4 regions of the Dickeya sp. CFBP 2040 genome follow, and region 2 is predicted to be linked to each of the others. Evidence: predicted binding sites of a transcription regulator. Region 2 holds the regulator's gene; each other region holds the start of a gene.
What was found. Region 2 encodes PurR, which represses purine synthesis genes. Its sites were predicted from a motif close to CANGCAAACGTTTGCNTG; they were not measured.
Positions count from the first base shown of each region.

Region 1: Dpoa2040_RS12600 (nucleoside-specific channel-forming protein Tsx) is a predicted target of PurR. The motif match lies at 1,334-1,351, and genes of this name have one in related genera.
Region 3: serA (phosphoglycerate dehydrogenase) is a predicted target of PurR. The motif match lies at 2,014-2,031, and genes of this name have one in related genera.
Region 4: purT (formate-dependent phosphoribosylglycinamide formyltransferase) is a predicted target of PurR. The motif match lies at 1,666-1,683, and genes of this name have one in related genera.

Region 1 covers NZ_JAAVXH010000087.1:200,695-203,842, reverse strand. Annotated here, with positions in the region: gene nadC (carboxylating nicotinate-nucleotide diphosphorylase) at 1-197, opposite strand, end outside; gene Dpoa2040_RS12600 (nucleoside-specific channel-forming protein Tsx) at 346-1,209, opposite strand; gene ampD (1,6-anhydro-N-acetylmuramyl-L-alanine amidase AmpD) at 1,631-2,191, shown strand; gene ampE (beta-lactamase regulator AmpE) at 2,198-3,052, shown strand; gene Dpoa2040_RS12585 (amino acid permease) at 3,124-3,148, opposite strand, start outside.
Region 2 covers NZ_JAAVXH010000033.1:77,700-80,847, reverse strand. Annotated here, with positions in the region: gene cfa (cyclopropane fatty acyl phospholipid synthase) at 1-962, opposite strand, end outside; gene purR (HTH-type transcriptional repressor PurR) at 1,383-2,408, opposite strand; gene Dpoa2040_RS05085 (YnhF family membrane protein) at 2,757-2,846, shown strand; gene Dpoa2040_RS05080 (C40 family peptidase) at 3,029-3,148, opposite strand, start outside.
Region 3 covers NZ_JAAVXH010000087.1:319,089-322,236, forward strand. Annotated here, with positions in the region: gene Dpoa2040_RS13105 (zinc-binding alcohol dehydrogenase family protein) at 1-612, shown strand, start outside; gene serA (phosphoglycerate dehydrogenase) at 700-1,932, opposite strand; gene rpiA (ribose-5-phosphate isomerase RpiA) at 2,252-2,914, opposite strand; gene Dpoa2040_RS13120 (LysR family transcriptional regulator ArgP) at 3,111-3,148, shown strand, end outside.
Region 4 covers NZ_JAAVXH010000043.1:16,989-20,136, forward strand. Annotated here, with positions in the region: gene Dpoa2040_RS06365 (S9 family peptidase) at 1-1,476, opposite strand, end outside; gene purT (formate-dependent phosphoribosylglycinamide formyltransferase) at 1,764-2,942, shown strand; gene Dpoa2040_RS06375 (bifunctional 4-hydroxy-2-oxoglutarate aldolase/2-dehydro-3-deoxy-phosphogluconate aldolase) at 3,020-3,148, opposite strand, start outside.

The DNA of each region.
Region 1 (3,148 bases), on a different contig from region 2:
CCAGCTTCGCGGGTAATAATGACTGCGTTGGCTGCCGTTTCTGCTGGCAATAATTGCGCGGTGATATCGTGCTCCGGGTTGACGTCTCCCCCCAGGTCTTCACGCAGTGCCAGCTGTACACTGATGGGGATATCCTGCTCAATGCGGCTGAGCAGCTCAGCCTGACGCTGTTCCTGACTATAACGACGTGTTGTCATCATGCTACTCCGAGGGAAATTCGGAATTTATGCTATCCCGTTTAACGGGCCGTATTTTTTAAATATTATCTCAATTCAACGCATTATTGCGTTAGTTTTGTCCGTATCCCGACAATAGTCGGGATACGTAATGACAAGTAGCAACGGATTAGAAGTTGTAACCGGCCACCAGATAATAACCCCATCCGGTGGTGCGGACGTTGAATGGACCTCGGCCAAAATCCAGCTCGGTGCCGTCGGCCCACTGGCCGCCGTTATGGAAGTAACGGGCGACAACCGAGTAGTGCCAGTGGTCATAATTCAACGCCAGAATATGGCTCGAAGCAATGGCATTGCTGGTACGAGACGGACCGGCGTTATTAGCCAGATCGGAGCCGAAGTCGAAGTTGGTGAAGCCGATATAGGTCAGCTTGCCGCCCCACAACGACGTGAGTGGGTAGAAGTATTTAATTTTGAAACGGTAACCGTCCCAACGATCTTCATTCGGCGCGCTGTAGTTCTGCCCCTGGTATTTGGCATAGATATTAGCGGACAACGACAGATCGGTGCCGGTATTGATATCGGTGCCCAGACCTACGTACCAAGTGCTTTGGCGTGAGTCGTTATTACGGCCCTGATCGTAGATGATGTTATTAGCGACGTACCACTCTTTGAATGGGCCGAAGCCTAACTGTGTATTGGTTAATTTATCAATCGAGAAGCGGGGTTCAATTTCCATGAACAGCGGAGAACCTTTATCCCAGATACCACGGTCAGGCGTGTTGCCTGCACCAAAGGTTTTTGGCACATCGACGTAGCCATAAAAATCAAACCAGTCCTTGCGGGCGAAGGCTTCGTATTCCAGATACACATCATTGTTTAACTGAGGTCCGAAACGCGTGTGATAACTGCCTACCACATTGATGCTCTGGTGCCACCAATCAGAGAGGTATTGCGGCGCGTTGTTATCTGCAAGAGTGGGTAAACTGTATGACAATGTGCTGATTGCACAAGCAGCAAGGATTTTCTTCATGACGATTCTCTGTATTGTCCGACGCATTGTCAGCAGCCCCGGCCTGACTGCCTGGGTTGCAAGTAGCGATTCGGGCGGTAATAACAAAATAGATGCTGAAAAAACTTTCCGGCGATAAGCAGAAGACGAAAACGTTTGCCTGTGATGGCGGAATCATCGGGTACTTGCCGAAAAGAAGGGGCGCAGCATACCAGAAGATGAGTGGAACATCATGGTTTGTGTGCGTCCCCTGACGAGCGACGGCGGATAAATCACAAGGTTTTTTTAACCCGTCAGGAATATCGTAGATGCGGTAAGATGTTGGCTCAATGAGTGTAATCAGTCGGTTAGTCCTGCTGGTGAGAGGCCCGGTTATTGTCAGGCAAAAAATACTGGGGCGATGATGGTTTGTTGAATGGCAGAGCAACGAAAAGGAGTGTTGATGAAAGTGGAGCATGGCTGGCTGACCGGTGTCAGACGCGTTCTGTCACCACATCAGGATGAGCGTCCGCAAGGGGAGTTACCTTCTTTGCTGGTGATTCACAACATCAGTCTGCCTCCGGGGGAGTTTGGTGGACCTTACATTGATCAACTCTTTACCGGTACGCTGGATGGGGAAGACCATCCCTATTTTGCGGCAATATGTCATCTGCGAGTGTCAGCGCATTGCCTGATCCGACGTACCGGTGAAATCATACAATATGTGGCGTTTGATCAGCGGGCCTGGCACGCAGGGCTATCACAGTTTGAAGGACGAGAACACTGTAATGATTTCGCTATTGGTATTGAGCTGGAAGGTACCGATATGCTGCCGTTTACCTCAGAACAGTATGCCCGGCTGGCGGAGGTTACCCTCTTGCTGAGTGCAACCTATGGTATTACGCCTGAACGTATTACCGGGCATAGTGATATTGCGCCGGGACGTAAGACTGATCCCGGTCCCGCATTCGATTGGGTACGATATCAACAGTTATGGCAGACGCTACCGGAACAAGGGGAGTAATCACTGATGACGTTGTTTAGTCTATTGCTGGTCCTGGGGTGGGAGCGGTTGTTTAAGCGTGGTGAACATTGGCAATTGGATCACCATCTGGAGCGGGTGTTCCGTCATCTTTCCGCGCCATCGTTGCTGCAAACGTTACTGCTTGCTGTCGCGGGTATGGCGGTGGTGCTGGTGGCTCAGTGGTTGCTTAGCGGCTGGCTGTTCGGCTTGCCGTTGCTGTTACTGTGGATTGCGGTAGGGGTACTGTGCATCGGTGCGGGAGAAACACGTCAGCATTATCATCGTTATATTCAGGCTGCTCAGCGCGGTGAAGCGGATGCCTGCCGGGAAATGGCCGAGGAACTGGCGTTGATTCATGGTTTGCCATTGGATGCCAGCGAACATGAGCGGCTAAGGGAATTACAAAATGCGTTGTTGTGGCTAAATTTCCGCTTTTATCTGGCTCCATTGTTCTGGTTTGTCGCGGCGGGGCCTTATGGTCCGGTGGCATTGGTGGGGTACACCGTGTTGCGCGCCCGGCAGTGCTGCCTGGCCCGTCATCATACACCGCTGGAACGGGCGAATTCCGGTGTCGATACTTTACTGCATTGGCTGGACTGGATTCCGGTACGGTTGGCCGGCGCCGCTTATGCGTTGCTGGGGCACGGTGAGAAAGCATTGCCGGCCTGGTTTGCCGCCATGATGGATGTGCACTCTTCTCAGTATTGGGTGCTGACAAAGCTGGCGCAGTTTTCGCTGGAACGGGAATCGCATGGCGACCCGATTTCTACGCCGAGAGCGGCAGTCTCGCTGGCGAAAAAGGTTACGCTGGCGCTGGTGGTGGTCGTGGCGTTGCTGACTATCTACGGTACGCTGGTATAACGCAGAGATAAGGTGACAGATCCAACGAAAACAGTATGGCCGCTACGGCGGCCATACTGAAAGGGAACGGATTATTGATGCTTTTTAAAGCGATAG
Region 2 (3,148 bases):
AGCGTGCGGTCATAATCTGCGCCGAAATTGTGCCAGTCTTCCATTACCAGATAGGGTTCGCTGGCTTGTGCGATATGCTGCACTGAAGGCAGGCAGTAGTTGGGGAAAATGTATTTGTTCATCCAGGAGTCAACTTTCAGATTGGTTTCATTGGTGCCGATAGTGTGCAGCAGGAACAACCCATTAGGTTTGAGGTTTTTTCTCACAACCTGAAAGTAGGTGGGATAATTTTTCGGTCCGACATGTTCGAACATGCCGACAGAAACGATACGATCAAACTGCCGGTCTAGGTCACGGTAGTCTTGCAGCATGATGGTAACTTCCAAATCCTGACAGCGTTGCTGTGCCAGCACCTGCTGTTCGCGGGATATGGTAACGCCCGTGACACTGACGCCGTAATGACGTGCGGCGAATTCCGCCAGTCCACCCCAGCCGCAACCAATATCCAGCAGCGTCATGCCACGACGTAACTGCAACTTTTCACAAATGAGGCGCAGCTTGTCTTGTTGTGCCTGTTCAAGCGTTTCGGCTTTCGTCCAGTAACCACAAGAATACTGTAAGTAAGGATCGAGCATCAGGGTGAAAAGATCGTTACCAAGGTCGTAATGCTCTTTACCCACGATCCAGGAACGGCGGCGAGATTGCAGATTGGTCAACCGTGCTATCAGGATCCGTAATGTATCTTGCCAGCGATGCGGTAGTTGGTTTTCCAGTCGGGTACGTATCACACGGTGGAAAAACATGTCCAGTCGTTCACACTCCCACCAGCCATCCATATAACTTTCGCCTAATCCGAGCGAGCCATCACGCAATACGCGCTTATACATCTCAGGGTTGCGGACCTGAATATCAAATGGACGAGAACCGTTAATCGCGATGTCGGCGGTGGATAGCATTTCATTAACGATTTGGAACCAAGGTAGATTGGGTGTCCCCAGTTCCTCAACATAGGATGAACTCATAACTTCTCCCTACCTTGCCAAATAAATGCTTTTGCAAGGAGTAATTTAGACAACATAACCATGACGGGCTTTGATAGACCCGAACCATCGTCTATCCCTGAGCGTCTCAGAGGAAAGTAAGAGAAAAGCTGGTACAAAGATATCTACCAAGGCTGAAACCAAATAAGAGATGCGACGGTCAGCAGGTGGAATAGAAAAAATGAGGCGATGCGTTTAATACATCGCATGATCATAATTGTTGTCATCAACTATACAGTCAATTGTATGACGGCTTTAATCCGTCGGCAAGATTCGTCGGATTAAAGCAGCACGTTGAGTCATGCCTTTTCGGCAGTTGCGGCACTCGTCGCGGCCATGCGTAGCGCGGTACGCCGCATGATTTCGAGTCGTCAGGCAGCGAGATAGAGAATTGTCTGGATTTTAACGGCGGTAATCGCGGTACGGGCCATCAGCGACTGAACGACGTTCAATTAAGGTCGGATGTACTTCGATGGTTTGGGCTTCCTCGCGTTTACTGGTAATACGGTCAAGCAGCATGGAGAACGCCGCTTGCCCCAGTCGTTCCTTGGGTTGATGAATGGTGGTCAGTGCGGGAGTAAAATATCGGGAGTGACGTACATTGTCGTAACCGATCACCGAAATATCCTGTGGCACACGCAGACCCAGCTCGTCAGCAGCGCAAATGGCACCCATCGCCATGATATCGCCGCCGCAGAATACTGCCGTTGGCCGTTGTTTCTGGGCCAGAATCTGGTGCATCGCTTTGTAGCCGGACTCTGGCTCAAAGTCGCCCTGAACCACCCAGTCTTCCCGTAAGGGAATATCAGCCTCTTTCAACGCTTTCAGGAACCCCAGGTAACGCCCGCTGCCCGTATTGCGCCCCTGAGAGCCGGGAATAGCGCCGATGTCACGGTGACCACGCTCAATCAGATAGCGCCCGGCCATGTAGCCGCCCGCAAATGCATTATCAATAATAGTATCGGTAAAATCGTTATGGGCTTCGCCCCAGTCCATCACCACCATCGGGATGTGACGATAGTCCGCCAGCATGGACAACAATTCAGGCGGATACTCAGCACACATCACCAACAGCCCATCGACCCGCTTTTGTGCCAGCATGGATAGGTAAGCACGCTGCTTATCCTGATTGTTGTGGGAGTTGCACAGGATTAGCGTGTAACCTCTGGCGTAGCAGCTGTTTTCCACCGCCTCGATAATTTCGGCGAAATAGGGCGCTTCGCTGGAGGTTGCCAGCAGGCCGATAGATTTGGTGTGGTTGACTTTCAGGCTACGGGCCACTGCACTGGGTGAATAATGCAATTCATCAATCGCTGCGCGCACCGCAGCCTTGGTCTCTTCGGCGACGAAACGTGTTTTATTGATCACGTGTGATACGGTTGTGGTTGAAACGCCCGCGCGTTTTGCCACATCTTTGATCGTTGCCATCTAAAGTGACTCCTGAACTCATCTGTTACAGCAGTAAATATGTTGTTAATCGTTTGCCTGCGTGAAATTTTCTCCTGCCAGACAAGCAAGGCAACATTCAGGAGGAGACATGCCGAGGTTGTAGCTGAAGGGAGGACTGACGCATCGACCAACGCAGTGTATATCGTAAACTGCGGATTTTGGCCGATTTAGAGCAAAAGTGGAAGAGGCAATTCGTGTTATCTCTGTGACGCAGAATTCGGTTTTTTGACCTCGGTTGAGTCATAATACACCTATATTTTGTGTGATTCCCCGCCTGCCGGGGCTTACTCAGACATGACGTGATATCAGTCAATAACAGGAGAATATATGGATACTAATCTGAAAATGTCACTGTTCACCACGGTGGCTACGCTGGCGATGATCATTGTCTTTAGTCTGAGTGCGATACTGAACTGATTGCAACTGGTGTTCTCATCATCGGCGGTGAAATCTATCGGTATCAAAAACCGGTATCTTTATCAGCATCAAATACACCAAAAGGGGCATAACGCCCCTTTTGTGTTATCTCAAGTTGTGTTATCTCAACGTGTCTTATTCAACGGAAATATTCATTCAACAGTATTCCAGCCGGTTGTTGCTTAACGGATGGTTTTGGGTGTGACCACGCGGCGAGCGCCAACATAATGATCTTGCCAGTAATCTTCGCTCAGTTTGCTGATTTTAATGTCTGCACCGGAGCGCGGTGACTGAATGAAGCG
Region 3 (3,148 bases), on a different contig from region 2:
GCCTGGGAAGGATTATTCGAGCATCTGAATATTCAGGACGCAGCTAAAGGCAAAACGCTGTTGATTATCGGCGGTGCGGGCGGCGTCGGCTCGCTGGCTATTTCGCTGGCGGCACAGCGCAGTGAGGTGACGGTCATCGCTACCGCTTCACGTCCCGATTCCGCACAATGGTGCCGTGACCGCGGTGCGCATCTGGTGGTGGATTATCGCCATCTGGTGGATGAATTGAAAAAACAGGGGATCGAGCAGGTTGATTATATTTTCTGCCTGAATGATACCGACGGCCATTGGGATGCAATCAGCCGGTTAATCGCCCCAATGGGACATATCTGCACCATCGTGGAAAATACGCGTCCGCTGGATCAGAACGCGTTGAAATTGAAAAGCGCTGCGCTGCACTGGGAATTTATGTTCACTCGCAGCATGTTTGCCACGCCAGACATGGCTCGTCAGGGAGAGATTCTGCGTGAGGTAGCGCAACGGGTCGATAACGGCACATTGCAGGGTACACTCAGCCAGACCTTTAGCGGGCTCACCACCGAGACGCTAAAGCAGGCGCACGAAGCCGTATTGGCTGGGCATATGCGTGGTAAAGCCGTTATTACTCTCTAAAGACTGCAGTAAAAAAGCCAGACTGTCAGGGCTGGCTTCCTCATAAGACCGAATTATCGGTCATCACTCACTGACTATCCCCACCACTTAGTACAGCAGGCGCGCACGAATGGTGCCAGGGATGGATTTCATCAGTTGCAGCGCGGTGTCGGCACCATCGGTTTCCACATCAATAACCACATAACCGATTGTCGGGCTAGTCTGCAGGTACTGAGCCGCAATGTTGATTCCCTGCTCGGCAAAGATGTTGTTAATTTGCGTCATGATACCGGGACGGTTTTCATGGATGTGTAGCAAACGGCTGGCGCGATCACTGTGCGTCGGCAGCGAGACTTCCGGGAAGTTGACAGCGGACAAGGTGGAGCCGTTATCGGAATATTTCACCAGTTTCCCGGCAACTTCTCCGCCAATATTCTCCTGCGCCTCCTCAGTGGAACCGCCAATATGCGGCGTCAGGATAACGTTATCGAACTCACACAACGGCGACTGGAATGGATCACTATTGGTCGCTGGCTCCTGTGGGAACACATCGATAGCCGCACCGGAAAGATGCTTGCTGGCAAGCGCGTTGCTCAGCGCTGGAATATCGACAACAGTGCCGCGTGATGCGTTGATCAGGAGCGAACCCGGCTTCATCTGCGCCAATTCAGCAGCACCGATCATATTCTGGGTACTGTCGGTTTCCGGCACATGCAGGCTGACCACGTCACTCATGTTCAACAGTTCGGACAGCTCACGCACCTGTTGGGCATTACCCAACGGCAGTTTGCTTTCGATATCATAGAAATAGACGTGCATTCCCAGGCTTTCGGCCAGAATACCCAGTTGAGTACCGATGTGACCGTAACCAATGATGCCCAGTTTCTTGCCGCGTGCTTCAAAACAGCCAACGGCCTGTTTGTGCCAGATACCACGGTGAGCTTTAGCGTTGGCGCTCGGAACACCGCGCAGCAGCAACAGCAATTCACCGATCACCAGTTCGGCCACAGACCGGGTATTGGAAAAAGGTGCGTTGAAGACTGGAATACCACGCTTGGTGGCCGCAGGCAGCTCAACCTGGTTGGTACCGATGCAAAAACAACCAACGGCTACCAGTTTTTCAGCCGCAGCGAAAATCTCTTCCGTCAGATGCGTACGTGATCGAATCCCCACAAAGTGCGCATCACGAATCGATGCTTTCAGCGCTTCCGGGTCAAGCGCCCCCTTATGGTATTCAATATTGGTGTAACCTGCAGCGCGCAGATCCTCCAGCGCATTAGGGTGTACCCCCTCCAACAGCAGAAACTTAATCTTGTCTTTTTCCAGTGATACCTTTGCCATTTCCCGACCTTATTTTCAGACTTCAGCCATAGCGGTTTGCGAACCGATTCCTGCAAACATAACAAAAAATACGCAAGCGGCAATACAAACGATTGCCTATCCGTACTTCCATCGCCCCTCTGTCCGGCCTTTTCATGGTAAAAAATACTGCCAACCACCAAACGGGCCACACAGGGATGATGCGAAATAAGAAAAGCTAATATTAAGTACCAAAAATGAGACGTTAGAGAAAGTCGGATTTTTTAGATAAAAAAATCCGGTCACTGCTGGCATGACCGGATCACTGCAAGAAACAACAATACGTTAATTCAGGAATGGCTTATTTCAGACGTACGGTCTTCAAGCCGTCCGCAGTACCTACCAGTGCGACGTCCGCACCACGATTAGCGAACAAGCCTACGGTAACCACACCAGCCAGACTATTGATACGGTTCTCCATCGCCACCGCATCCGACAGATTCATATTGTGTACATCCAGAATAATGTTGCCGTTATCGGTGATCACACCGTCGCGGTATACCGGCTGGCCTCCCATTTTGACCAGCTCACGAGCAACATAGGCACGCGCCATCGGGATAACTTCCACCGGCAACGGGAAACGCCCCAGCACATCAACCTGTTTGGACGCATCGACGATACACACGAACTGACGGGCGATCGCCGCCACGATTTTTTCGCGGGTCAATGCGGCGCCCCCCCCTTTGATCATCTGCATGTGTGGATTGATTTCATCCGCGCCATCAACGTAAACATCGAGTGCCTCCACGTCATTGCAGTCAAAGACCGGGATCCCCAGGCTTTTAAGTTTGGCGGTGGAAGCATCCGAGCTGGAAACCGCGCCTTCGATCTGGTGTTTGATAGAACCCAGCGCGTCAATAAAGTGGGCGGCGGTGGAACCGGTTCCCACCCCAACAATAGTACCGGGGCGAACATAATCGAGCGCTGCCCAGCCAACGGCTTTTTTCAGTTCATCCTGCGTCATGATGTGCTTGTGCCTGTAGCTACGAAAACGTGTGCGTATTATAGGGCATGACATGCTCAAAAGGAGGGATTTGTCCGTCGGGCATGGCAATATTTCCGTCTCGTTGCAGCAGGCCCGGCGATTTTTTTCGGCGATACCTCACAAAAATGTGGCATATTGCCGAATATAGTTTTTACGCAAAGGAATCTTCACCTTTATGAAACGCCCGGACTACCGCACGCTTCAGGCGCTGGA
Region 4 (3,148 bases), on a different contig from region 2:
CCATTGCTGCCCTAACTCGCCACCGCCGCGAATATGCGCCAGGGCATACACAAAACCGCGATCAAGCAGGCTAAGGCGGCTGCTGCTGAACTCCGGATCCATGCTACTGCCATAAGCACCATAGCCATAGACCAGCAGCGGACTTTGAGCCAGTTTGCAATCTTTCTGATATACCAACGATACTGGTACTGATTCACCATCACGGGCGGTTACCCACACACGTTCACTTCGGTAATTACCCGCATCAAAATTTTTCACTTCGGATTGTTTGAGCACCACCTGCACGCCGGTTGCCATATCCAACTCATAAATAGTCATTGGTGTGGTCATTGAGGAATAGCCGTAACGCAGTTGCGTACTTTCTGGCGTCGGGTTATAGCTCAGCCAGGTCACATAGGCCGGGTCGTTAAAGGTTATCTGGCGAGATTCCGCCGTCTGCCAGTGAACATAGCGAATATGAGTCAGTCCGCGCTCACGCTCTTCAACGACGTACCAGTCATCAAACAGCGAAAACCCTTCCAGCACACGTTCCGGACGCGGGGCAATCAACGCATCCCACGTTGACTCGCTGGCGTCGCTGGCACGATAAAAGCCGAAGGTTTTGCCATCCTTATTGGAGCGAACATAAAATGCATCGCGGAAATGGTCGATCACATATTCGTGATCCGGTCGGCGCGGCACAAACACACACGGTTTTGCCTGCGGGTCAGCGGCATCCAGCAACAGAATTTCTGTACTGGTAGTGCTGTCGAGATAAATCAGGATATAACGCTCAGATGTGGTTTTATCCAGACTAAGATAGAACGCATCATCCGTTTCTTCATACACCAGTTCATCCAGTTGCGGATCATCCCCTAAACGATGTCGATACACCTGATAAGGCAGCAAGGTCTGCGGATGTTTACGCACGTAATAGAAGGTACGAGAATCTGACGCCCACTCACTACCCGCAGAGACATTCTCCAGTCGATCTGCCAGCCACTCGCCAGTGGTGAGGTCCTGAAACGTCACCACATACTGCCGACGAGAGAGCAAATCTTCCGCCACGCTCATCAGACGGTTATCAGGGCTGACACCCAGCGCACCAAGATTATAGAATTCACTGCCTGCCGCCCGCTGATTACCATCCAGCAATACCTGCCAGGCGTCGTTCTCCGTTTCCTGTTCCTGCTGACGCTGATAGATAGCGTAATCTTTGCCGGATTCATAACGGCTCTGGTAACGATAGCCGCGTTTCACATAGGGCACGGAAACATCTTCACCGGGAATCCGCGCCACCATTTCCTCATACAAGGTCTGACGCAACGCCGCATGAGGTGCCATCGTCTGCTCGCAATAACGATTCTCTTCCTGCAGCCAACCCAGCACCTCTGGGTTATTGCGTTCATCATCTCGCAGCCAGTAGTAATTATCGATGCGGGTATCGCCATGCATCGTCATCACATGTGGGCGTCTTTCGGCTTGCGGCGCTTTCATCCACGTCACTCCTTTCCATCATTCGATCAGGTTCTGCCTTACATCACCTCTCGGTTTATGCTGGCGAACCAGCGGCAATGAGGCAGCAAATGCCCAAAGCCTGTCATGAATCGGCAGGGGAATCCAGCATGTGCCGAGATCTGCATGAATTTTCAATCGCTTTTGCGTACCGGTACGCGAATGATGCCAAACGCAAACGTTTTCGTTTATACTGCAGCCACGTTCGGGCCCCAGTCTGCCCGTTTTTACTACAACCTCTTTCTTACAACACCATCAGGTATCAGGTTATGTTAACAATGGGAACAGCCCTGCGTCCCGGAGCCACTCGCGTCATGCTGTTAGGTTCCGGCGAGTTGGGAAAAGAAGTGGCGATAGAGTGTCAGCGTCTGGGAATTGAAGTCATCGCGGTGGATCGCTACGCCGATGCCCCGGCAATGCAGGTTGCCCATCGTAGCCATGTCATCAATATGTTGGACTGCGACGCATTAAAACAGCTGGTATTGCAGGAACGCCCCGATTATATCGTGCCTGAAATCGAAGCTATCGCCACCGACATGCTGGTTGCTTTGGAACAGCAAGGGCAACGTGTAGTGCCGTGCGCTGAAGCCACCCGTCTTACCATGAACCGTGAAGGTATCCGCCGGCTGGCAGCGGAAACGCTGGGCTTGCCGACGTCCAGTTATCGTTTTGCCGCTGACGAAGTCGCGTTTCGTCAGGCCGCTCAGGAGTTAGGCTTTCCCTGTATCGTCAAACCGGTGATGAGTTCCTCAGGGAAAGGTCAGAGCCTGATCCGTTCTCCCGAACAGTTGGATCACGCCTGGCGCTATGCCCAGGAAGGGGGCCGGGCTGGCGGCGGAAAAGTGATTGTAGAAGGGCTGGTAAAATTCGATTTCGAAATCACACTGTTAACCATCCATGCCGTTGACGGCCTGCACTTCTGCGAACCGATTGGTCACCGTCAGGAAGACGGCGATTACCGCGAATCCTGGCAACCGCAACAGATGAGCGACCTGGCGTTAACGCGGGCTAAAGAGATCGCTGGTAACGTGGTAAAAGCGCTGGGAGGGTTCGGCCTGTTTGGCGTGGAGCTGTTTATCTACGGTGACGATGTCATTTTCAGTGAGGTTTCGCCGCGCCCACACGATACCGGCATGGTGACGCTCATTTCGCAGGATCTGTCCGAGTTTGCCTTACATGTTCGCGCGTTTCTCGGTTTGCCGATCGGTGCAATCCGCCAGTACGGTCCATCCGCTTCTGCGGTTATTCTACCGGAGCTAACCAGCAATAATGCACGTTATCAAGGGCTGGAACACGCGCTGCAACCCCATACACAGATTCGTCTGTTCGGCAAACCGGACATCAGCGGACGCCGTCGGATGGGTGTCGCACTGGCGACCGCCGACAGCACTGATGCGGCAGTACAACTGGCGAAAGCAAGTGCATCTGCCGTTAATGTCATCGGCTAACGTCAGGCACAAAACGCGATTAAACACAAAAAAGCCCGCAATTGCGGGCTTTTTGAATGAAAAAAGGGAAAAAACGATTAGGCTGTCGCACCTGCGACTGCTTCACGCGCCAGCATGGTGATGCGATCATAATCGCCGCTTTCCAATGCATCAGCAGGCACCAGCCAGGAACCACCGACGCACAGCACGCTTTTCAGCGCCAGATA